Regions from separate parts of the Rhizobium viscosum genome, predicted to be linked through region 2. Evidence: predicted binding sites of a transcription regulator. Region 2 holds the regulator's gene; each other region holds the start of a gene.
What was found. Region 2 encodes PhoB, which activates phosphate uptake and scavenging genes when phosphate is short. Its sites were predicted from a motif close to TGTCATNNANCTGTCAT; they were not measured.
Positions count from the first base shown of each region.

Region 1 (7,856 bases), 130 kb from region 2:
ACGCCGGGCCGGGCGCTCTCCACCTCCCTCTTTTCCCGCTGGGTGCCGAAATGAACGAATTCCATGATCGCGGCCCTCGCAAGGTGGGGCAGGTGAAGGAAGTCACCTCGCTCGCCAACCCCATCATCAAAGATATCAAGGCGCTGACCAACAAGAAGTCGCGCGAAGAGAGCGGCACCTTCATGGCCGAAGGGCTGAAGCTCGTCATCGATGCGATTGAGCTCGGCTGGACGATCCGCACGCTCGTCTACGCCAAAGCCGCCAAGGGCAAACCGCTCGTCGAGCAGATGGCGGCGAAGACAGTTGCTTCCGGTGGGCTCGTGCTCGAAGTCAGCGAAAAGGTGATCTCCTCGATCACTCGGCGTGACAATCCGCAGATGGTGGTCGGCATTTTCGAAACGCGCTGGGCAAAGCTTAGGGATATTCGGCCGAAGGAGGGCGAGACCTGGGTGGCGCTCGACCGCGTGCGCGATCCCGGCAATCTCGGAACGATCATCCGGACCGCCGATGCGGCCGGAGCCTCCGGTGTCATCCTTGTCGGCGAGACGACCGATCCTTTTTCACTGGAAACGGTGCGCGCCACGATGGGCTCGGTCTTTGCCGTTTCGGTCGCCCATGCAACGGCAGAGGAATTCATCGCCTGGAAAAAGCAGGCCGGCGTTTCCGTCGTTGCGACCCATCTCGCGGGCTCGGTCGATTACCGTACGATCGACTACAAGAAGAAGCCGGTCGTGCTCCTGATGGGCAACGAACAATCCGGCCTGCCGGAGCAGCTTGCCAAGGAAGCGGATGCACTTGCCCGCATTCCGCAGCAGGGCCGCGCCGATTCCCTCAATCTCGGTGTTGCCACAGCCGTCATGCTTTTCGAGGCGCGCCGCCATCTCCTCTCACTGTCCGAGGGCAAATGACCGATCTTGCGACCGCACGCCCGGCGCTCTTTTCGCGACCGCTGCCGATCCTGATCTTCATCGTGATCGCCGTCATCCTCGACCAGATCGTCAAGATCGCCGTCGATCATTACCTACCGCTTCAGGAGGCGGTGCCGGTCATTCCGATGCTCGCTCTCTATCGCACCTATAATCTCGGCGTCGCCTTCTCGATGCTGTCAGGCATGGATGGATGGTTCATCGTCGGCATGCGTTTGATCATCGTTGCCTTCGTGCTTTATCTCTGGCATCGCACGGCCAAGGACCGCTGGCTGGCGCATCTTGGCTACGCTCTCATCATTGCGGGAGCGATTGGAAATCTCATCGACCGTTTCGCCTATGGCCATGTGATCGACTACATCCTCTTCCACACAGAAACCTGGTCTTTCGCTGTCTTCAATCTCGCTGACAGTTTCATCACTGTCGGTGCCGGCTGCGTAATTCTCGATGAGATGCTGCAGAAGCCGAAAAAGGCGGATCACTAAATTTTTAGCAGATTCCTGAAAACATTCGGAACGGGCAATATGTTAGCTGAACTGCATGCAAAGTATGGCGCAGTTACAGGAACGATTGTCCGCCGCATTCGGCGGAGCCGCCGTTAGGGCCTGTCGAGGCCGGACGGCGGGTGAATTGATGTCGCCGGCTACCCTTCGCTCCCTGCATCCATTGCTCTTTCATTGGCTCGGCGGAGCAGGTCTCATTTCGGCGATCCTGCTGCTATTGCTTTCTCATTGGGGCGGCCCGCTCATGGCAGGCCTCGGCCTTATCCTGATCGCCGCGATTGCAGGCTATCTTGCCCTTCTTTTCAGAAACGGAAACCGGTCCAGCGGCCGTAGCCCGGAAGCGCCGGACCGCGTCGATGCGACCGGCCTGCTCGGCACGGTCCATGACGTGCTTGGCGATATCGTCGTCACCCGCATGATGGACCGGCGCATCATCGGCGCCAACGAGACATTCCGCCACTTGACCGGGCGCGCCAAACCCGAAGGCCAGACCTGTGAGGAGATCGGCCTTGCCTTCCGTCCCGGCCCGCAGCCGCATCGGTACGATGTGGAGATTTCGACACCGGCCGGACAGCGCATCTTTCTCTGGCACGATGTCGTGACTCGTGATCCGGCAAACGGACGACTGCTTCTGCAGAGCATCGCGCGCGACGTGACTGAAGAGCGGCTTGCGGCCGAAAGCCGCGAGGAGGCGCGGCAGAAGGCGGAATATAACAGCGCCGCCAAATCTCGGCTGCTCGCCACTGTCAGCCACGAAATCCGCACGCCCCTATCCGGCATTCTCGGTATGGCGCATCTGATTTCTGAAACAAAGCTGACGCAGGAACAGCAAAACTATCTGACCAGCATCCGCCAGTCCGGCCATGCACTGACGCAACTGGTCGAGGATCTGCTCGACTTCTCCACCATCGAGGTTGGCCGTTTCCAGCTCCGCCCGCGATCGGAATCGCTGCGCAAGCTCGTCGAAAGCGTCGTGGAAATGCTGGCGCATCGCGCCCATGAAAAGGGTATCGAGATCGGCGCTACGGTCTCCGCCGATGTGACGGAGCTGATGAGCTTCGATCCGGCACGGTTGCGACAGGTGCTTTTCAACGTCATCGGCAATGCAGTGAAATTCACGCAGACCGGCGGCGTCTTCATTCGCGTCTCCAGGGCGGCCGGCGAGCTGTCGATTACCGTCACGGATACCGGACCTGGCATGACGGCGGAGGAACAGGCGCGCATATTCGGGGAATTCGAACAGGGCGGCTCGCTTGTCCAGAAGAGCAACGGCACAGGCCTCGGCCTTGCAATCTCCGCCCGCATCATACGCGAATTCGGCGGCTCGCTGACAGTTGCAAGCGAGAGGGGCAAGGGCAGCCAGTTCACCATCCGCTTTCCTGTCGAGTTTTCGGAAGAGGATACAGCCACCCGAAATACATTGCTGGCGGGAAACAGCATCGTGCTGCTCGCTCCGGCCGGTGCAGCGCGCACGGCAATCGCCGAAACGATCAGGACGCTCGGCGGGCGTTGCCACCTCGTCGCTGGTGGCGAGGCGGCGCGCGAAAGCCTGCTGTCGCTTGCCCGCAGCGGCGACCGGCCGACCGATATCATCGTCGATCACCGCATGTCGGACGAATTCTCGCTGCATATCGCCGATCGCACGGAGATCGCCGCACTCGGCCTGCGCAAGGTGCTGCTCGTCAATCCGGAAGAACGTAACTCCTATTCGCTCGACCTCTTCGATGCGTGGCTGATCCGGCCGCTGCGCGAGCAGTCGCTGATCGACGTGCTGCGCGGACGCATGCGCGGTATGGAAAAGCGCGATGCGCTGAACGACAATCAGCCCGGGCTCGGCCCTTCCATCGCAGAACGGACGGCGATGGGCGGCGGTCTTTCCGTCCTCCTCGGCGAGGACGATCCGATCAACGCCATGCTGGTGCGCGTCATGCTGGAAAAAGGCGGCCATTCCGTCAGGCATGTGGATGATTTCGAAACCCTGCTCGATTTTGCGCTGGGTGACGACAGGCCCGACATCATCATCAGCGATCTCTCCATGCCTGGCGGCAACGGCATCGACATGCTCGGACGCCTGCGCGGACACGAACGACGGCTTGATCTTCAGCCCGTACCGGTCATTGTCCTGACTGCGGACAAGAGCGATGAATCGCGGCGACAGGTCTTGCTCAACGGCGCCAATCGCGTCATGGTAAAACCGGTGGATCCGGTCAGGTTGCTCACCGAAGTGCAGGCGGTTGTTGCTCTTTCAGCCCGACGGGCTGAGGCGCGCTAAAGCTGGGGAAAACGGCACGTTTCTTGCGTGCACAAATTCGGTATGTCACTTTCCTGTCGTACATAAGTGTTTTATGGCGTGTGATAAGCCGGAGACGGGAGAATCGCCATGTCTGTTGACATCCTTAATTGTGACGCTGCTGCCGAGGCCGCTCGGCCGTCGACGGCTGCCGCCCCGAAGGAAGGCGATGTTCTCGGCCGCATCGGCAATCTGGAGACCCGCCTTGCCCGCAGCGCGCGTGAGATCGATGCTGCGCAGGCCGTGCGCTACCGTGTTTTCGTTGAGGAAATGAAGGCCCAGCTGCCTGCGGAAGCGATGCGCCGCGAGCGGGACTTCGATGCTTATGACGCCTTTTGCGACCACCTTCTCGTTCTCGACCGCTCGATCGAGGGCGATGCTGAAGACCAGATTGTCGGCACTTATCGCCTGCTGAGGCAAGATGTCGCCATGGCGAATGGCGGTTTTTACTCGGCTTCGGAATTTGCGATCGACGCGCTCATTGCGCGCCATCCCGACAAGCGCTTCATGGAACTCGGACGCTCCTGTGTGCTGCCGGAATACCGCACCAAGCGCACGGTCGAACTGCTCTGGCAGGGTAATTGGGCCTATGCGCTGAAGCACGGCATGAGCGCCATGTTCGGCTGCGCATCCTTCCCGGGCGTGCATCCTGAAAGCCACGCGCTGGCGCTATCCTTCCTCTATCACAGCGTGCTCGCCAAAGGCGAATGGGCCGTCGGCGCCCTGCCGCATCTCGCGCGCGATATGGACCTGATGCCGGCCGAAGGCGTCAATCCGAAAAAGGCGCTGATGGCGTTACCGCCGCTCATCAAGGGTTACCTGCGCCTTGGCGCGATGGTCGGCTCCAGTGCGGTCGTCGACCAGGCGTTCAATACGACCGACGTGCTGATCGTGCTGCCGATCTCCAGTATCTCCGACCGGTATCTCAATTATTATGGCGCGGACGCTGGGCGCTTCGCGAGCTGACGGCCACCGCTTGACGGCGATGCCTCATCCATTCATTCTCATTCGGCGTTTTCCGTAGGGCGCATCGGCAATGGTGCCGGCTGGGCTATGCCCGCCTACAAGACCAAACCTTGCGCCATGCCAAATTTTGAAAACCTCAGGAAGAAAGCCAAGCAATTCAAGCGCTGGCACCAGGATCGTTATTATCCTGTCGCCGCAGAGATCCGCCATTGGCTTGCCCGCTACCGCCATCTCGATGACCAACAAATCCTCGATCTTGGGTTCAAGCTCGCGGATGCGCAGGAACTGGTGGCTGCACAGGCGGGATTTGAAAGCTGGGCGGCGCTGAAAAAAGGGCTCACGGAGATGAGTGCAACCGATCAACGGAAATCCGCTTCCCAACCGACATTGCTTGACGCACAGCCGCAGCTTTTTGTGGACGATATCCAGGCCGCCTGCGATTTCTATTCACAGAAGCTCGGCTTCACGATCGCCTTTACCTACGGCGAACCGCCGTTTTATGCGCAAGTCGTTCGCGGTGCGGCGAGGCTCAATCTTCGCCACGTCGACATGCCTGCCTTCCATCCCGAACTTCGTCAGCGCGAGAGGGACATCCTGTCCGCGACGATCACGCTTGATGATGTGAAGGCGCTTTTTCTCGAATACACCGCAAACAGCGTCCCGTTTCATCAGCCGCTGAGGCTGGAGCCCTGGGGTGCGAGAACATTCATCGTATGCGATCCGGATGGAAATCTGATCGCTTTTGCAGGCTAAGCCGGTCTGAGAGTGGACCGCATAAGCGGTCCGCTCTCTCTTATTTATCAAGAGCCGGCAGCATAGGCCGCAATCGCAGCCATGTTGACGATATCGCTGTCCTTGGCGCCCATCGAGGTGATCTGCACCGCTTTATCGAGGCCAACGAGGATGGGGCCGATGACCGTCGAGCCGCCGAGTTCCTGCAGCATCTTCGTCGAGATCGATGCCGAGTGGAATGCCGGCATGACGAGAACGTTGGCCGGACCGGAGAGACGGCAAAAGGGATATTGTTCCATCACCTTGCGGTTCAGCGCAACGTCGGCGGCCATCTCGCCATCATATTCGAAATCGACGCGGCGCCTGTCGAGGATCTTTACGGCTTCGCGCACGCGCTCGGAACGCTCGCCCGACGGATGGCCGAAGGTGGAATAGGCGAGCAACGCGACGCGCGGCTGGTAGCCCATGCGGCGCGCGAGACCTGCGGCCTCCTCGGCAATATCGGCAAGCTCCTCGGCCGTCGGCATATCATGAACCGCAGTGTCGGCGACGAAGACCGTGCGGCCGCGGCAAAGTGCAATGGATACGCCGATCACGCGATGGCCAGGTTTATGGTCGATGCAGCGGCGCACATCTTCGAGTGCCGTCGAATAGTTGCGGGTGATGCCCGTCACCATGCCATCGGCATCGCCGAGCGCCACCATGGTGGCAGCGAAATGGTTGCGGTCATTGTGGATCAGGCGCTGCGCGTCGCGGTGCAAGTAGCCCTTCCGCTGCAGGCGGGCATAGAGATAGTCGATATAGGCCTCGACGCGGGTCGAGATACGGGCGTTGACGATCTCGAGGCCGGGACGATTGAGGTCGATACCGGCACGTTCGGCCGTTGCACGGATCAGATCCTCGCGGCCGAGCAGGATCGCGGTACCAAGCTGCTGGTTGGCGTAAGACATGGCGGCACGCATCACCTGCTCTTCTTCAGCCTCAGCGAAGACCACGCGCTTGGGATGGCGGCGCACGCGCTCATAGAGGCTGGCGAGTGTGGAGGCGATCGGATCACGGCGAGCCGACAGCTCGCGTTTGTAGCCAGCCATGTCGGTGATGATCTTGCGGGCGACACCGCTTTCGATCGCCGCTTCGGCAACAGCGGCCGGAATGGCTGAAATCAGGCGCGGATCGAAGGGAACCGGAATGATGTATTGTGCGCCGAAGCGCGGACGATTGCCCTGATAGGCAGCAGCAACATCATCGGGCACGTCTTCACGGGCAAGGCTGGCGAGTGCCTTCACAGCGGCAATCTTCATCGCATCATTGATGGTCGAGGCGCGGACATCGAGGGCGCCGCGGAAGATATAGGGAAAGCCCAGCACGTTGTTGACCTGGTTCGGATAGTCCGAACGGCCGGTCGCCATGATGGCGTCATCACGGATGCGGGCAACTTCTTCCGGCGCGATTTCTGGATCGGGATTGGCCATGGCGAAGATGATCGGCCGGTCGGCCATGGAGCCGATCATTTCTTCGGAGAAGGCGCCCTTTTGCGACAGGCCGAAAACCACATCGGCGCCCTTCATCGCTTCTTCCAGCGTCCGGGTATCGGTCTTTGCCGCATGCGCCGACTTCCACTGGTTCATGCCTTCGGTGCGCCCTTGATAGATGACGCCCTTGGTATCGCAGAGGATGATGTTCTCAGGCGCAAAACCCATCGACTTGATGAGTTCGACGCAGGCGATAGCGGCAGCACCCGCTCCATTGCAGACGAGCTTAGTGGTCTTGAGATCGCGGCCGGTCAGCTCCAGCGCATTGATAAGGCCGGCGGCGGCGATGATTGCTGTGCCGTGCTGATCGTCATGGAATACGGGAATATCCATCAGCTCGCGCAGACGGCTTTCGATGACGAAACAGTCCGGCGCCTTGATGTCTTCCAGATTGATGCCGCCGAAGGACGGACCGAGGAAACGCACGCAATTGATGAATTCGTCGACATTTTCCGTATCGACTTCAAGGTCGATGGAATCGACATCGGCAAAACGCTTGAAGAGGACCGATTTGCCTTCCATGACCGGCTTGGAAGCCAGCGCTCCGAGATTGCCGAGGCCAAGGATGGCCGTTCCGTTGGAGATGACGGCAACCATATTGCCGCGGGTCGTATAGTCGTAGGCAGTGGCCGGATCGGTGGCGATGGCTTTGACCGGCACCGCGACACCGGGAGAATAGGCCAGCGAGAGGTCGCGCTGCGTCGCCATCGGCTTGGTCGGATTGATCTCCAGCTTGCCGGGCCGACCCATCGCGTGAAATTCGAGCGCTTCCTTGTCGGTAACAGAGGTCACCGGCCGTTCTTTCTTCTCCATCTGCGACATGCCTCCTCCAAACGTCTGTGGGTGACGTTTTCCTCTTTCCCAATTGCTGTTGTCATCTATAGCGGCGCGCGGATAGGGTTGGCAC
Region 1 is NZ_JADBEC010000001.1:1,480,452-1,488,307, forward strand. Features, by position in the region: gene H4W29_RS07445 (class I SAM-dependent methyltransferase) at 1-54, shown strand, start outside; gene H4W29_RS07450 (TrmH family RNA methyltransferase) at 51-908, shown strand; gene lspA (signal peptidase II) at 905-1,411, shown strand; gene H4W29_RS07460 (hybrid sensor histidine kinase/response regulator) at 1,467-3,701, shown strand; gene olsB (l-ornithine N(alpha)-acyltransferase) at 3,810-4,685, shown strand; gene H4W29_RS07470 (bleomycin resistance protein) at 4,803-5,438, shown strand; gene H4W29_RS07475 (NADP-dependent malic enzyme) at 5,486-7,771, opposite strand.
Region 1: the regulator PhoB is predicted to act here: its motif matches at 3,745-3,761, upstream of olsB (l-ornithine N(alpha)-acyltransferase).

Region 2 (7,856 bases):
CAGTAGAAACGCTGTTATCGGCAAGGTTCACCGGCTCAGTCTTCCCGGCCGCGCCAAGGCCGGCGGCACGGCAACCGCCGCGCGCGCACCGAAGCGCAATACGTCGGCTCCGCGCGCGCCGAACTATGCGTCTCGCATCACCACCCGCACCGTTACCCGCCAGCAGGGCGCAACGATGCTGAAGGAAGAGATCGAGATCGAAACGGTCGAGGAAATGGAATACGTGCCGGCCAAGAACGTGGTCGTGCCGATCTCCCGCCGCCTCGGCCTGACGGAACTGACGGAGCGCACCTGCAAGTGGCCGGTCGGCGATCCGATGAAGGACGATTTCTATTTCTGCGGCTGCGACTCCCCGGATTCCTCGCCCTACTGCAATTATCACCAGCGCCTCGCCTACCAGCCGGTCAGCGAGCGCCGCAAGGCTGTCCGGGTCGGCTGACCCACGATTTTCCAACAGACGCAAAGTACCATCACCCCTCCTCGCCTTGCGCGGAGGGGTGATTTTTTAGCCGGCACAGGAGGGCTGGAAAACGGCTCCTGACCACGACTATTTGTCGGAGGCCGATCTCTGCCGTCCGTTCGCCATGCCGGACAATGCGAACTTATGTGGCCAAGGCCACCAAGCGTCTCAGCCCCAGACTGGCATGGAATGGTGGTCATGGCGCCGTAGCGCGATTTTCTGATACAGATGCGGTATTCTTGTCGAGTAGCACGGCGCAAACAGTCGCTCGGGGGTGCCAATGGAGATCGATCCAAAGCGGATGACAATCGGATTCGTCGGGACGGGCACGATTACCGACGCCGTCGTCACCGGATTGGGCAAGACAGCGTTTCGCGACACACCGATCGTGCTGTCACCGCGCAGCGCAAGCGTCGCGGCCCGCCTCGCGGAGGCAAACCGGAATGTATCGATCGCTTTGGGCAACCAGGATGTTCTCGACCGCTCCGATCTCGTATTTCTGGCAGTGAGGCCGCAAATTGCCGAGGAGGTCATCCGCTCGCTCCGATTTCGGCCGGGCCACCATGTCATCAGCTTTGTCGCGGCCACGCCAATGGATCAACTGCTGGCGTGGATCGATGAGCCGGTTCGCCTGAGCCTGGCAATTCCACTTCCGTTCGTTGCAGATCTCCAGGGGGCGACCGCGATCTACCCGCCCGACGAGGTTTCCCACGCCCTCTTTTCGGCGCTCGGAACGGCGATCCAGGTTGAAGACAAGCAGGAGTTCGAGCTTCTCGCGGTGGCAAGCTGCCTGATGGCCAGCTATTTCGGCATCCTGGACGCGACGTCGACCTGGCTCCAGAGCAAGGGGCTTTCGGGAACGGCTGGCGACGCCTACCTCCGTCAATTGTTTTCCGGCCTCGCCCATGCTGCCCGATCAAAACCTGTGGCGAGTTTTGATGAACTCATCGGCGAGCATTCGACCAAGGGCGGATTGAATGAACAGGTGCTCGAGGACTTTCGCGAGTTCGGCGGCACTGCGGCTTTGCAAAAGGCTCTTGATCGAATTCTTGTGCGCATCCGTCTGTAGAAAGCAGATCCTCTCGAGGTTCGCTTTCTGCGCCTGGTGTCGGCTTTCATGAGCTAGGGGTGCCAGATATGCAAACGGGCCGCCCGGCAAGCGAGCGACCCGTCTGGACCTCCGATCACTCGGATTAAGCTTCCATGGAATATCCCGCGCCGCGGACGGTGCGGATGACATCCTGCATGTTGGAGAAATTCAGCGCCTTGCGCAGGCGGCCGACATGGACGTCGACAGTGCGTTCGTCCACATAGATATCGTGGCCCCAGACGCCATCGAGGAGCTGCGAGCGGGAGAAGACCCTGCCCGGCGACGACATCAGGAATTCGAGCAGGCGGAATTCGGTCGGGCCGAGGCGGACTTCGCGGCTCTTGCGATGGACGCGATGGGTTTCGCGATCGAGCTCGATATCACCACATTTCAGAACCGTCGACAGCACCTCCGGACGGGCGCGGCGCAGCATCGCCTTGACGCGGGCAACGAGTTCCGGCGTGGAGAAGGGCTTGACGACATAGTCGTCGGCGCCGGTCGAGAGACCGCGAACGCGCTCGCTCTCTTCGCCGCGTGCCGTCAGCATGATGATCGGCAGGCGCTCGGTTTCCGGCCGCATGCGCAGCCGGCGGCAGAGCTCGATGCCGGAGACGCCGGGCAGCATCCAGTCCAGGATGAGCAGGTCCGGCGTGCGCTCCTGAAGCCGGATTTCGGCCTCGTCGCCACGAAGGATCGTATCCACCTCGAAACCTTCAGCTTCGAGGTTGTAGCGGAGAAGCACGCTCAGCGCCTCTTCATCTTCAACAACTGCAACTCTTGGGATCATGCGTGTCAGTCTCCTAATGCATGATCCTTAAACCGGGGGTGATTTAAGCGGGGGGACCATGCAGGAACTCGGAATGGGCTGCGACCCATGCGCGCCCCAGCGGGGCGCGCACATAATCGGCAGTTCAGGATTACTCCGTCACCGCACCAACGGTATTGGCGCTGTCGTCCTTCGGACGCTCGCCTTCCGGCTGGGCGCCAGTTGCCATGTAGTAGATCGTCTCGGCAATGTTGGTCGCATGGTCGCCGATGCGCTCGATGTTCTTGGCGCAGAAGAGAAGATGCGTGCAGCTCGTGATGTTGCGCGGATCTTCCATCATGTAGGTGAGGAGTTCGCGGAACAGCGAGGTGTACATCGCGTCGATCTCATCGTCGCGCTCGCGGATGGACTTGGCCTTGTCGGCCGAGCGATTGGTGTAGACGTCGAGCACTTCCTTGAGCTGGACGAGTGCCAGTTCGGAGAGATGCTCGAGACCGCGGGCGAGCTTGCGCGGAACGCCGGTGCTCTGGACGGCGATGACGCGCTTGGCCGTGTTCTTGCCGAGATCGCCGACGCGCTCGAGGTCGGCGGCGATGCGGATCGAACCCATGATCTCACGAAGGTCGGAGGCCATCGGCTGGCGACGGGCGATCGTGACGATCGCCTTGTCGTTGATCTCGCGCTCCGCGTGATCGAGGATCACGTCGTCGGAAATGACCTTCTGGGCGAGTGCGGTGTCACCGTTAACAAGCGCACGGACGGCGTCGGCGCCCATCTGCTCGGCAAGGCCGCCCATCTCGGAAATGCGCCGGGACAGGAATTTCAGATCGTCGTCATAGGCGGAAAAAATATGTGTCGATGCCATGGGGCTTTGTCCTCGAAAATCGGGAAGGCTTCACATCGCCAAAATCAGCCGAACCGGCCCATGATATAGTCCTGGGTGCGCGGATCGTCCGGATTGGTGAACATCTTGTCGGTATCGTTTTCCTCGACCAGGTTGCCGAGGTGGAACATGGCCGTACGCTGTGATACGCGAGCGGCCTGCTGCATGGAATGCGTCACGATGACGATGGTGTAGTTCTCACGCAGCTCGTGGATCAGCTCTTCGACCTTGGCAGTCGCGATCGGGTCGAGCGCCGAGCACGGCTCGTCCATCAGGATGACTTCCGGGCTGACGGCAACGGCGCGTGCGATGCACAGACGCTGCTGCTGACCACCGGAAAGGCCGGTGCCGGATTCATGCACACGATCCTTGACCTCATTCCAGAGGCCGGCGCGCTGCAGGCTCGACTCGACGATCTGGTCGAGGTCGGCCTTGGACTTGGCGAGGCCGTGGATGCGCGGGCCGTAGGAGACGTTCTCGTAGATCGACTTCGGGAACGGGTTCGGCTTCTGGAACACCATGCCGACGCGGGCGCGGAGTTCGACGACGTCGATATCAGGATCGTAGATATCGTCGGTGTCGAGCGTGATCTTGCCGGTGACGCGGCAGCCATCGATCGTGTCGTTCATGCGGTTCAGCGAACGCAGGAAGGTGGACTTGCCGCAGCCCGACGGGCCGATCAGGGCAGTCACGGTGTTTTCGCGGATGTTCAGATTGACATCGAAAAGCGCACGCTTCTCGCCGTAATAAACGGAGACATCCTGACCGATCATCTTATACGGGACGTTGCTCATTTTCTGGTCCAGCGCCTTCTCGACTGCGGCTTCCGTCAACATGTTCATGATCTTTACTCCGTTTACCAGCGGCGCTCAAAGCGACGACGCAAGAGGATAGCTCCGATGTTCATGACGATCAGGAACAGGAGCAGGACGATGATGGCACCCGAGGTTCTTTCCACGAATGCGCGCTCGGCTTCGTTGGCCCACATGTAGACCTGAACCGGAAGTGCCGTGGAGGGATCGAGCGGAGTGGTCGGCGCCTGGGCGACGAAGGCGACCATGCCGATCAGGAGCAGCGGCGCAGTTTCGCCGAGCGCGTGGGCAAGGCCGATGATCGTGCCGGTGAGGATGCCGGGCATTGCAAGCGGCAGCACATGGTGGAACACCATCTGCATCTTCGAGGCGCCGAGGCCAAGGGCTGCCGAGCGGATCGACGGCGGCACGGCGCGCAATGCGGCGCGGGTGGCGATGATGATCGTCGGCAGCGTCATCAGGGTCAGCACCAGGCCGCCGACCAGCGATGCCGAACGCGGCAGGCCGGCGAAGTTGATGAAGACCGACAGGCCGAGCAGACCGTAGACGATCGACGGAACGGCAGCGAGGTTGTTGATATTGACCTCGATCAGGTCCGTCAGCCTGTTCTTCGGCGCGAATTCCTCAAGGTAAATCGAGGCGGCAACGCCGATCGGCAGCGCAAGTGCGAGAACGATCAGCATCAGGTAGAGCGAGCCGATGAGGGCGACGCCGAGGCCTGCGGCTTCCGGACGGCTGGAATTGCCGTTGACGAAGAGGCCGGTGTTGAACGTCTTGTGAAGCACGCCGCTCGCCTTCAGCTGGTTCATCCAGCCAACCTGCTTGTCGTTGACCTTGCGGTTCTTCTCATCGACCTTGAGGTCGATCTGGCCCTTGTTGGCGCTGTCGATATTGGCATCTGCAAGCACCGTAACATTGACGGTCTTGCCAATGATCGAGGGGTCGGCGACGACCATGTCGCGCAACTGGATCGGTGCACCCTTGGACAGCATGGCGGTTGCGTCGCGCACATCTGGGCGGCTCGACGCATTGAGGCCGAGCTGCTTGACGATCGCGTCACGCAGGAGAACCGGATAGTTGGCCGTAACCAGAACCGAAGGATCTGTCGCGCGCTTGTTATCAGGGTCGATGGTCTTCTCGGTGAACTCGATCGGCAGCGTGATCGCGGTCTGCTGGAAGGCGGTATAGCCGTTGCTGATGACCGTCCACAGCAGGATGAAGAGGAAGACGAGGCCGAATGCGATGGCGGCGATGCCGTAAGCCTGGAACCGGCGCTCGGCGGCGTAACGGCGCTTGATGCCGATATCGCGACGTGCGGGGGCCTTGGAAACGGTAACGCCGGCGACGGGGGAAACAATATTCGTCATTCGTACTGCTCCCGGTATTTGCGCACGATGTAGAGCGCGTAAATGTTGAGGCAAAGCGTGATGCAGAACAGCGTGATGCCGAGTGCGAAGGCAACCAGCGTCTGCGGCGAGGTGAACTCAAGGTCGCCGGTCAGCTGGTTGACGATCTTGACGGTCACGGTCGTCATCGGCTCGAAAGGATTGATCTGGATACGGGCGGCGACACCGGCGGCCAGCACGACGATCATGGTTTCGCCGATGGCGCGGGAAGCCGTCATCAGCAGGGCGCCGACGATACCGGGCAGAGCGGCCGGGAGAACGACCTTCTTGATGGTTTCGGAGCGTGTGGCGCCGAGGCCGAGCGAGCCATCGCGCAGGGCACGCGGCACGGCAGTGATGATATCGTCCGACAGCGAGGACACGTAGGGGATCAGCATGATGCCCATGACGATGCCGGCGGTGATGACGCTCTGTGCCTGGATGAAGTTCGTATAGTTGCCGGTCAGGAGACCGCTGATCTGCGCCGAGAAATCACGCAGGAACGGCCCAATGGTGACGAGCGCGAAGAAGCCGTAGACGATCGTCGGAATGCCGGCGAGCACTTCGAGAAGCGGCTTGGCGATGGAGCGGACCTTCGGAGAGGCATACTCGGCCATGTAGATCGCGGCAAAGAGGCCGACCGGCACGGCGACCAGCATGGCGACGAGGCCGATATAGAGCGTGCCGAGCAGAAGCGGGATGAGCCCGAACTGGCCGAAGGAGGAGCTGCCCGCACCGGCAAAGCGCGGATCCCACACCGTTCCGAAGAAGAAGTCGGCGAAGGGAACGACTGCGAAGAAACGGGCCGCTTCAGACAGCATCGAGAGAACGATGCCGATTGTCGTCAGAATGGCGATGGAGGATGCAACGAGCAGCGCCCAGAGCATGACACGCTCGACACGGTTGCGGGCGCGGAAGCGCGGGGCAACCGAGCGCAGCGCGTAGAAAGCACCTGCAATGGATATGAGCAGGACGATCGCCGTCATGATGGTGCGGCTGGTCATGCTCTCCGAGTTCAGGGTCTTTGCGGCAGAGATCATGTAGGGCTGCGGCTCACCGGCGAGCGGTACGCCCTTCTCGCTGAGCTTTGCCTGCAGACCGGCAGGATTGCCTGACAGGGAGGAAACCTCATCCGAGGTCAGCATGTTCATGCCGCGGGCAACCGTGGCGACCATGCTGTAGGCAAGGTCCTGCTGGACGGCCGGTTGCGCCTTCACGTCATCAGGAAAGGCGCCGCGAACGGAGGAAGAGATGATGCCCGGGCTGACAGCCAGCCAGGCAAACAGAACGATCAGGGAAGGCAGAACGGCCCAGATCGCGGCATAGGAGCCATAATAGGCCGGCCGCGAATGCAGGGCAGCAGATCTGCCGCCGGAAAGCGCGTTGGCACGGCTGCGCGCGGCCACATAGGCAACGGCGCCGATCACCACCAGGCACAAGAGTATGATGGATGTGCTCATTCGTTACGTCCCCAGGCCCACAGCCCCCAAAGAGCCCGGCAGCTCCAGGAGCATGCCATCGGCTTCGACATCATGGAGAAGAAGTTTTCATCCGCCCGACACCGCAATGGAACCGGGCGGATAAGGCGATGCCGGCGCGACACCCCCAAGTGTCGCGCCGGCAAAGTCATTACATGGTCTTGCCAGCCTCAACGTCCTTGCGGATCGCATCGCGCTCTGCATCCGGAGCGGCAACGAGGCCGTATTCAGCGAGCGGGCCGTCAGGGCCGATCATCTGGTCGGATACGAAGAAGTTGACATATTCCTTCAGGCCCGGAACGGCGCCGAGATGTGCCTTCTTGACGTAGAAGAACAGCGGGCGGGAAACCGGGTAGGTGCCGTTAGCGATGGTTTCCGTGGAAGGAACGATGCCGCTCATGGTCGCAACCTTGAGCTTGTCGGCGTTGTTTTCGTAGAAGGAGAGGCCGAATACGCCAACGCCGGTCTTGTTGGCAGCGATGCGTGCCAGCGTTTCCGGATAGTCGCCGTCGATGTCGACAGCAGCGCCGTCCTTGCGAACTGCAACGCAAGCCTTGCCCTGGGCAGCCTTGTCGGCGATTTCCTTGGCGATGACTTCCTGAGCGCCGGAAGCCTTGCAGCCTGCAGCGAGAACGTTCTGTTCGAAGACTTCGCGGGTGCCGTGCTTTTCGCCCGGGATGTAGGCGGCGATATCAACAGCCGGAAGCTTCGGGTTGACTTCAGACCACTTCTTGTACGGGTTGGCGACGAGCTTGCCGTCAACAACGACTTGGGCAGCGAGGGCCTTGTAGATATCGGCCGGAACGTAGGCGACATCCGGGTTGGACGAGTCGGTTGCGAAGACGATGCCGTCGTAGCCGATCTTGACTTCCTGAATGTCGGTTACGCCGGCAGCCTTGCAGGCTTCGGCTTCGCTCTTGTTGATCGGGCGCGAAGCATTGGCAACGTCGATCGTGTCTTCACCGACGCCCTTGCAGAATTC
Region 2 is NZ_JADBEC010000001.1:1,353,885-1,361,740, forward strand. Features, by position in the region: gene H4W29_RS06810 (GcrA family cell cycle regulator) at 1-439, shown strand, start outside; gene H4W29_RS06815 (pyrroline-5-carboxylate reductase) at 741-1,529, shown strand; gene phoB (phosphate regulon transcriptional regulator PhoB) at 1,654-2,337, opposite strand; gene phoU (phosphate signaling complex protein PhoU) at 2,468-3,181, opposite strand; gene pstB (phosphate ABC transporter ATP-binding protein PstB) at 3,226-4,041, opposite strand; gene pstA (phosphate ABC transporter permease PstA) at 4,056-5,378, opposite strand; gene pstC (phosphate ABC transporter permease subunit PstC) at 5,375-6,856, opposite strand; gene H4W29_RS06845 (substrate-binding domain-containing protein) at 7,026-7,856, opposite strand, start outside.

Region 3 (7,856 bases), on a different contig from region 2:
GATCGAGATATTCGCGCATCGGCACCTGGATATTCTCCTTCACCGTCAGCGAGGAGAAAAGCGCGCCCTGCTGGAAGAGGACGCCGAGACGCATGTCGAGCGCATTGCGCTCCGGCTCGTCCAGCTCGTCGAAATCCTGGCCCAAGATCTTGATAGTGCCGGAGCGGCGCGGCAGCAGGCGCAGCACGGTGCGCATCAGCACCGATTTGCCAGTGCCGGAAGCGCCGACGAAGCCCAGGATCTCGCCGCGGTAGATATCGAGGTTGAGCTTATCGAGCACGACCTTGGAGCCAAAACCGACCGTGACGTCACGCGCTGAAAGGACGACATCACGCCCCTCATTTTCGGTGCCGTTCTTGCTCGTTTCGATCGGTTGCTGATCCACGTTGTCCGCCATGTCAGAAATCGATCGCTGCATAGAACATCGCAAAAAGTCCGTCCATCAGGATGACGACGAAAATCGCCTTCACGACGGAAGCCGTCACATGCTGGCCAAGCGATTCGGCGCTGCCGCCGACCTTCAGGCCTTCGACCGCCGCGACGATGCCGATGACGAGCGCCATGAACGGCGCCTTGATCATGCCGGCAAGAACCGTCGAGAGCGTCACAGCCTCATGCAGGCGCGACAGGAAGGTGGCGAACGTAATGCCAGAATAGGCATAGGCGACGGCGGCGGCACCCGCCAGCGACGCAAAGTTGGCAATTACGGTCAGAAGCGGCAGCGCAACGGTCAGCGCCACTAGCCGCGGGAAGATCAGCACTCCGATCGGGTTGAGGCCCATCACTTTCAGCGCGTCGACTTCCTCGCGCATCTTCATCGAACCGATTTCGGCGGTGATCGCGCTGCCCGACCGGCCGGCGATCATGATCGCGGTCAGAAGCACGCCGATTTCACGAAGCTGCAGGATGCCGACAAGGTCGACGACGAAGATTTCCGCACCGAAATAACGAAGCTGGAAGGCGCCCTGCTGCGCGATGATCGCGCCGATCAGGAAGGACATCAGCAGGATGATCGGAACGGCCCGCACACCCATGTGGTCGATCTGGTTGACGATCGAGGCCGGCGAAACGCCGCTGCCGCGGCCGAACTTCATCTGCGCGCCGCGCACCGCCGAGCCGAGGATATACATCGAGGCAGCGACATTGTCCCAGACATCGAGGGTCATCCGCCCGATCGGTGCGAGGATGCGCTCGGCGATCGAGAGCTTCTCCTTCTGCTCAGGCTCCTGCTTTTCAGGTTCCTTGGAGAAAGTTGCGATCAGCTCGTCGATATGCTGGTTCGTGCCTTCGAAACGGACCGTCCTCCCGGCCTCTTCCTGCTTCTTCTTTAGCCGGCAAAGCAACCAGATGCCGGCCGTATCGATATCAGTGACATCGGAAAGATCGAGCGTCAGGTCGCCGCTATTGTTGCGCGCCAGCTTGTCGAAATCCTGCAGGACGAGATGGATGTTGGCGCTGCGCCAATTGCCTGCAAGATGCACATGCTGGCCCGAGCCCTCGGCTCGGTCGTCCACATGCAGCGAGGCGGCGTTGCGTTTCTCGGACTTCAAAATACTTGTGTCTTTCAATGCTTGCAGCGACAGTCCCGACTCGCGAACATAATATTCGCCGCCCGGCGCGTTAATATACAGAACGAACGGGCAATTTCCATGCTCGCAGGAGAGCAAATATGCCGCGCCACCTTGATATCCAGATGAATTCATTCCCGATTGCGGGCACCTTCACCATCTCGCGCGGGGCAAAGACCTCGGCGGAGGTGATCACCTGCACGCTGACAGAATCAGGAGCCAGGGGTTTGGGCGAATGTGTGCCCTACCGCCGCTATGGCGAGACGATGGAAAGCGTAATGGCGCAGATCGAAGCGGCCCGCCCGCTGATCGAGGATGGCATCTCCCGGGCTGCGTTGCTGCATGCCATGCCGCCGGGAGCAGCCCGCAATGCCGTCGATTGCGCGCTCTGGGATCTCGAAGCCAAACTATCAGGCCGGAGCGTTGCCGACCGGCTCGATCTGCGCAAGCTGAAGCCCCTGACGACAGCCTATACGATCTCGCTCGGAGAACCGGATGTCATGGCCGCCCAGGCGCGTGAACATGCCCAGCGCCCGGTCCTGAAGGTCAAGGTCGGTACTGGCAATGACGAGAGCCGGATTCTGGCGGTGCGCGCCGCAGCGCCCGATTCCGCCATCATCCTCGATGCCAATGAGGGCTGGCCCGAAGACAGGCTGGAACATCATCTTCGCATTGCTGCCGAAGCCAATATTGCGCTGGTGGAGCAGCCGCTCCCGGCCGGTCGTGACGACATGCTGGCCGAGATTGCCCGCCACGTGCTCGTTTGTGCCGATGAGAGCGTCCACCACACCGGCGACCTCGCAAGCCTTGCCGACCGCTACGACGCGATCAACATCAAGCTTGATAAAACCGGCGGCCTGACGGAAGCGCTGGAAATGAAGGAGGAAGCGCAGCGGCTCGGCTTCTCCATCATGATCGGCTGCATGGTCGGCACATCGCTTGCGATGGCGCCTGCCGTGCTTCTGGCGCAGGATGCTGATTTCGTCGATCTCGACGGCCCGCTGTTGCTTGCCCGCGACCGCGAACCTGGCCTGAACTATGCCGGCTCCCTCGTATTCCCGCCTGACGCCAGCCTCTGGGGCTGAAGATAATAGGCGATGATGACGAGTGCGAGCCCGAAGGCGGCGACACAGGCCATGACATAATAGCTGTCGAGGCCGAGTGCGGAATAAATATAGCCGGAGGCGATCGTCATCAGGCCCGAGGCCATGCCGATATAGAAGAAATAGGCACCCTGGGCAGAGGCTTCCTGCGTCTCCTGCACCGTGGCGACGATGCGCCGCTGCACGCCGGTATGCACGAAGGCATAGGTAAAGCCGTGCAGGCATTGCAGCATTAAGAAGCCGATGAAGCTCGTCTCCATTGGGAAGAACACCCAGCGGCAGATACTGACGGCGCAGCCGAAACGGATCAGCGTCCAGGCATTGAAGCGGCGGTTGAGCCGCCGCGACAGGAAGAAGACCGTTACTTCGGAGGCGACGCCGGCGCTCCAGAGAAGACCGACCGCGGTGCCCGAAAAACCGAGCTGGTGCCAATAGATCGAGGAGAAGGCGTTGAGCAGCGCATGGCTTGCCTGCTGGATGGAAACGCCGAGCAGCAGAAGCAGCAGATGCGGCTCGCGCAGCCCGCTGCCCGTCGTCGCCGGGAGATTGATCGGCTGGCCGCGCCGCCGTGTCGGCCCGATGCGCGGACAGAAAACGGCCATGACGATTGTCAGCGTGAAGCCGAAGATCATCACCGGCAGCACCATGGCGCCGCCCCAGTTGCCAACCAACTCGCCGCCGATCAACGTGGAAATAATGAAGGCGACTGAGCCCCAGACGCGCATGGAGCCATAATCGAGCCCCCAGCGGCGCACACCCGAAATCACGATCGATTCGACGACCGGCACATAGGGCGCGAAGGTCGCGCCCTGCAGTGCAAAGACGATCAGCACCGGCCAGAAATTCGTCGTCCAGCAGAGGGCGATGGCCGTCAGCAGCGAAAGGATGCCTGACCACAGGAGCACATGTGCCCTCTCCTGCATGCGATCGGCGAAGACTGCCACGATCGGCGCCACGAGAACGCGCACCACCATCGGTACGGCCAGAATCGTGCCGATCTGATGGTCATTGAACTGGTGAGTTGCAAGCCAGACGGGGAAGAAGGGCAGAACGATACCGTTGACCAGCAGCGGCGCGCTGTAACACAGCGCGCTAAGCTGCCGGAAGCGCGGCGGCGCTCCCTCACCCGTCGAGGGATTTTGTGCGGGAATCATGATGGACCTGAAGGAAACTATGCGTTGCCTAACACATCCAATCCAACACGACTATGGCGAGAAATAGCCCAACCGTAACGTTTCGAAAATAACTCGAAACGATTTAAAAAATAAATGGGGCCTGTCGCCCGACGGCAACGGCTAAATTCATGATGCACCGGCAAGGCCGGCGCGGTAGACGCACATTATTCAGGCAGCCTGCGGGGCGAGTTCGCCCTCTTCAAGCAATTCGATAGAGGTCAGGGCCGGCACGTTGCTGGTCAGCGCACGCCAGGTGATGAGTTCGAACGTACCGTCTTCATGCTCGACGATCGCCGTGCAGCTTTCGACCCAGTCGCCGGTATTGATGTAGCGGATGCCGTCCATATCCTCGATCACGGCGTGATGGATATGGCCACAGATGACGCCGTCGGCACCGCTCTTGCGGGCTTCTTCGGCAACCACGCGCTGGAACTCGCCGATGAAGTTGACGGCGTGTTTGACCTGCAGCTTGGCCCAGGCCGAGAAGGACCAGTAGGGCATGCCGAGGTGGCGGCGGACGGCTGCGAGCACGATGTTGATGCGGATCGCCGTGTCGTAGGCCCAGTCGCCGAGATAGGCGAGCAGCCGGGCATTGCGCACGACCACGTCGAATTCGTCGCCATGCAGGATCAGGTACTTCTTGCCGTCGGCGCCGTCATGGATGATGCGCTCGACCACCTCGATGCCGCCGAAATGCATGCCGGGAAAGGCGCGCAGGAATTCGTCGTGATTGCCGGGGATATAGACGACACGCGTACCCTTGCGCGCCTTGCGCAAGAGTTTCTGGACCACGTCGTTACAGACCTGCGGCCAGTACCAGCTGCGCTTCAGGCGCCAGCCATCGACAATATCGCCAACGAGGTAGATCGTGTCTGCCTCGTGATATCTAAGGAAATCCAGCAGGAAATCCGCCTTGGCGGCCTTCGAGCCGAGATGCACATCGGAAATGAAGAGGGTGCGGAAGCGCCGAGGTTCCATCATGTCTGTCACAAGCCTTTCCGCTCGTGTCCCATCGTTCTTCGTCTGATCTTCCAAAATCAGACTCGTGTTTCAGGAAGATGACAAGGCTGCGGGAAAAGCGCTGCAAACCTGTTCATACAGGCTAGATGTGGAGCGCCGGGCGACCTTTCCACGGTGCTTCACCGGGAACGTCAACCGCCCCCCTTCGAGGCACTGGCCGACTTCACGCCAACACCTTCACATTCCGGCGCTGGCGCGAAACTCCCTCCCTAAAACATCAATCCTCAGGCAGTCCGCACCGTCGCCATCGGTTTCACGTTCTGGTTCATCCGGAACAGATTGTTCGGATCGTAACGCCGCTTGATCTCAGCAAGGCGGGCGTAGTTGGCGCCATAGGCGGCTTCGACCCGGTCGGTTTCGTCGTCAGGCATGAAGTTGATATAGGCGGTTCCCACAGCATGCGGCTTGGTGGCCTCGAAAAGCTCGCGCGCCCAGCCGACGCAGCTTCCATCCATCCCGGTTTCCCGCCAGCGGGCATGCACGTTCATGACGAAATGCGAGCTGCGCTGCGGAAATGCGGTGGCTTCGTTGGCCACGCGGCCGGCAGCCCCTCCGACATGGCCGATGAAGATCTCGCATTCCGGGCCGGGCAGCCTGCGCATCGCCTTGAGCAGCACGTCGATCGCCGCATCGGACAAGGAAGCGAAATCCTGGCTCTTCCAGTAATTGCGCGCACCTGGTGTGAGCAGCGGATCGAAGGCCTGCTGCCAGCCGGTGAACGGCATCGGGCCGACGATATCGGCAATCGGCTTTCCGATCGCGCGCAACCTGGCCGCAGCCTTTTCACCCGCCGCGACATCTCCGCAATAACACATCGCCAGCACCACGATCTCCTTGCCGTGCCATTCGGCCGGCAGGAAGGGCAGCGGCGGCGCCTGGCGCATCACCACCCAGCAGGTCAGTTCGTCGGGCGCCGCCTCCAGCGCCTGGCGGTATTCCTTCAGCACCTTTTCCGCATCGGCGAAGGGATGCACGACGAGCCCGGCGAGAACCTCGGTGTCGAGCGGGTTGAGCTTGAACTCGAAGGAGGTCACGACGCCGAAATTGCCGCCGCCGCCGCGCAGCGCCCAGAAGAGATCGGGCTTATCCGTCTCGCTCGCCTTGATCAGTTCGCCATCCGCCGTCACCACGTCGACCGAAAGCAGATTGTCGAGGGTCAGTCCAAATTTGCGGGTCAGCCAGCCGAAGCCGCCGCCAAGCGTCAGGCCGGCGATGCCTGTCGTGGAATTGATGCCGGTCGGCAGCACCAGCCCGAAGGCCAGCGTTTCCTTGTCGACATCGGCAAGCGTTGCGCCCGGCTCGATCCTGGCACGCCGCGTCTGCGGATCGACCCGCACCGATTTCATCGTCGACAGGTCGATGACGACGCCGCCGTCGCAGACGGCGTTGCCGGCAATGCCGTGTCCGCCGCCGCGCACCGAAACGAGAAGATTGTTGTCGCGCGCGAACCGCACCGCCCGAACGACATCGGCAGCGCCCGCGCAGCGCGCGATGAGGCCGGGCCGTCGGTCGATCATCGCATTCCAGATCGCCCGCGCCTCGTTGTAATTCATATCCTTGCTCGTCAGGAGACTGCCGCGAAATCCGGCGGCAAATGCATCGATGGCCACGTCATTGACCATCGTCTGACCCCTTTGCAGGGTCGTGAGGTTCAAGTTGTCCATGATTTCCTCCATGCGACCGGCGCCCCGCACCGTCGCACGCGGCATTCTGCGCTTGCCGCCCTCGCCAGACAAGTTTCCCCAAAAGGATTAGCTGGCGGCAGCCGTTCGGCACCAAGGGCCGCTCCGCCCCCGCACGAAAACTTCCCCCACGCCGCATTTCCATACTGTCGCCCGTATCCGATTGATGTATGGAGAAGTCTTCAAAAGACTTCGAACGACGCACCGGAGGCGGCGATGGATCACCAGGAAAAATCCAAATCGGAAAAGAATTTGACGGGCGGCAGCCTCGACGACCAGGCGCTTTTCTTCCACCGCTATCCGCGCCCCGGCAAGCTGGAAATCCAGGCGACCAAGCCGCTCGGCAACCAGCGTGATCTGGCGCTTGCCTATTCTCCCGGTGTCGCCGCCCCCTGCCTCGCCATCCGTGACAATCCGGAGCAGGCTGCCGACTACACGTCGCGCGCCAATCTCGTTGCCGTCATCTCCAACGGTACCGCCGTGCTCGGCCTCGGCAATATCGGCCCGCTTGCCTCCAAGCCGGTCATGGAAGGCAAGGCCGTTCTCTTCAAGAAATTCGCCGGCATCGACGTCTTCGATATCGAAGTGGATGCTGATGATGTCGACCAAATGGTTTCCACAGTCGCCTCGCTGGAGCCGACCTTTGGCGGCATCAACCTCGAGGATATCAAGGCGCCGGAATGCTTCCGCATCGAGAAACAACTGCGCGAGAAGATGAAGATTCCGGTCTTCCATGACGACCAGCACGGCACCGCAATCATCGTTGCCGCCGCCATCCTCAACGGCTTGGAACTCGCGGGCAAAAAGATCGACGAAGTCAAGATCGTCGCCTCCGGTGCCGGTGCGGCGGCCCTTGCCTGTCTCAACCTGCTCGTGACGCTCGGCGCCAAACGCGAAAACATCTGGGTCCACGATCTCGAAGGCCTCGTCTACGAAGGCCGCCTCGAGCTGATGGACGAGTGGAAGGCCATCTACGCCCAGAAGAGCGACACGCGCACGCTTGCCGAAAACATCGGCGGTGCTGACGTCTTCCTCGGCCTGTCCGCTGCCGGCGTCCTGAAGCCGGAACTCCTGGCCCAGATGGCCGAAAAGCCGCTCATCATGGCGCTCGCCAACCCCACGCCCGAGATTATGCCGGATCTGGCTCGCGCCGCCCGCCCCGATGCGATGATCTGCACCGGCCGTTCCGATTTCCCGAACCAGGTCAACAACGTCCTCTGCTTCCCCTATATTTTCAGGGGTGCGTTGGACTGCGGCGCCGAGACGATCAACGAGGAGATGAAGATGGCGGCCGTGCGCGCTATCGCA
Region 3 is NZ_JADBEC010000003.1:208,268-216,123, reverse strand. Features, by position in the region: gene H4W29_RS33100 (ABC transporter ATP-binding protein) at 1-397, opposite strand, end outside; gene H4W29_RS33095 (MlaE family lipid ABC transporter permease subunit) at 399-1,568, opposite strand; gene dgcA (N-acetyl-D-Glu racemase DgcA) at 1,670-2,653, shown strand; gene H4W29_RS33085 (MFS transporter) at 2,605-3,825, opposite strand; gene H4W29_RS33080 (UDP-2,3-diacylglucosamine diphosphatase) at 4,015-4,827, opposite strand; gene H4W29_RS33075 (FAD-binding oxidoreductase) at 5,091-6,530, opposite strand; gene H4W29_RS33070 (NADP-dependent malic enzyme) at 6,765-7,856, shown strand, end outside.
Region 3: the regulator PhoB is predicted to act here: its motif matches at 4,894-4,910, upstream of H4W29_RS33080 (UDP-2,3-diacylglucosamine diphosphatase).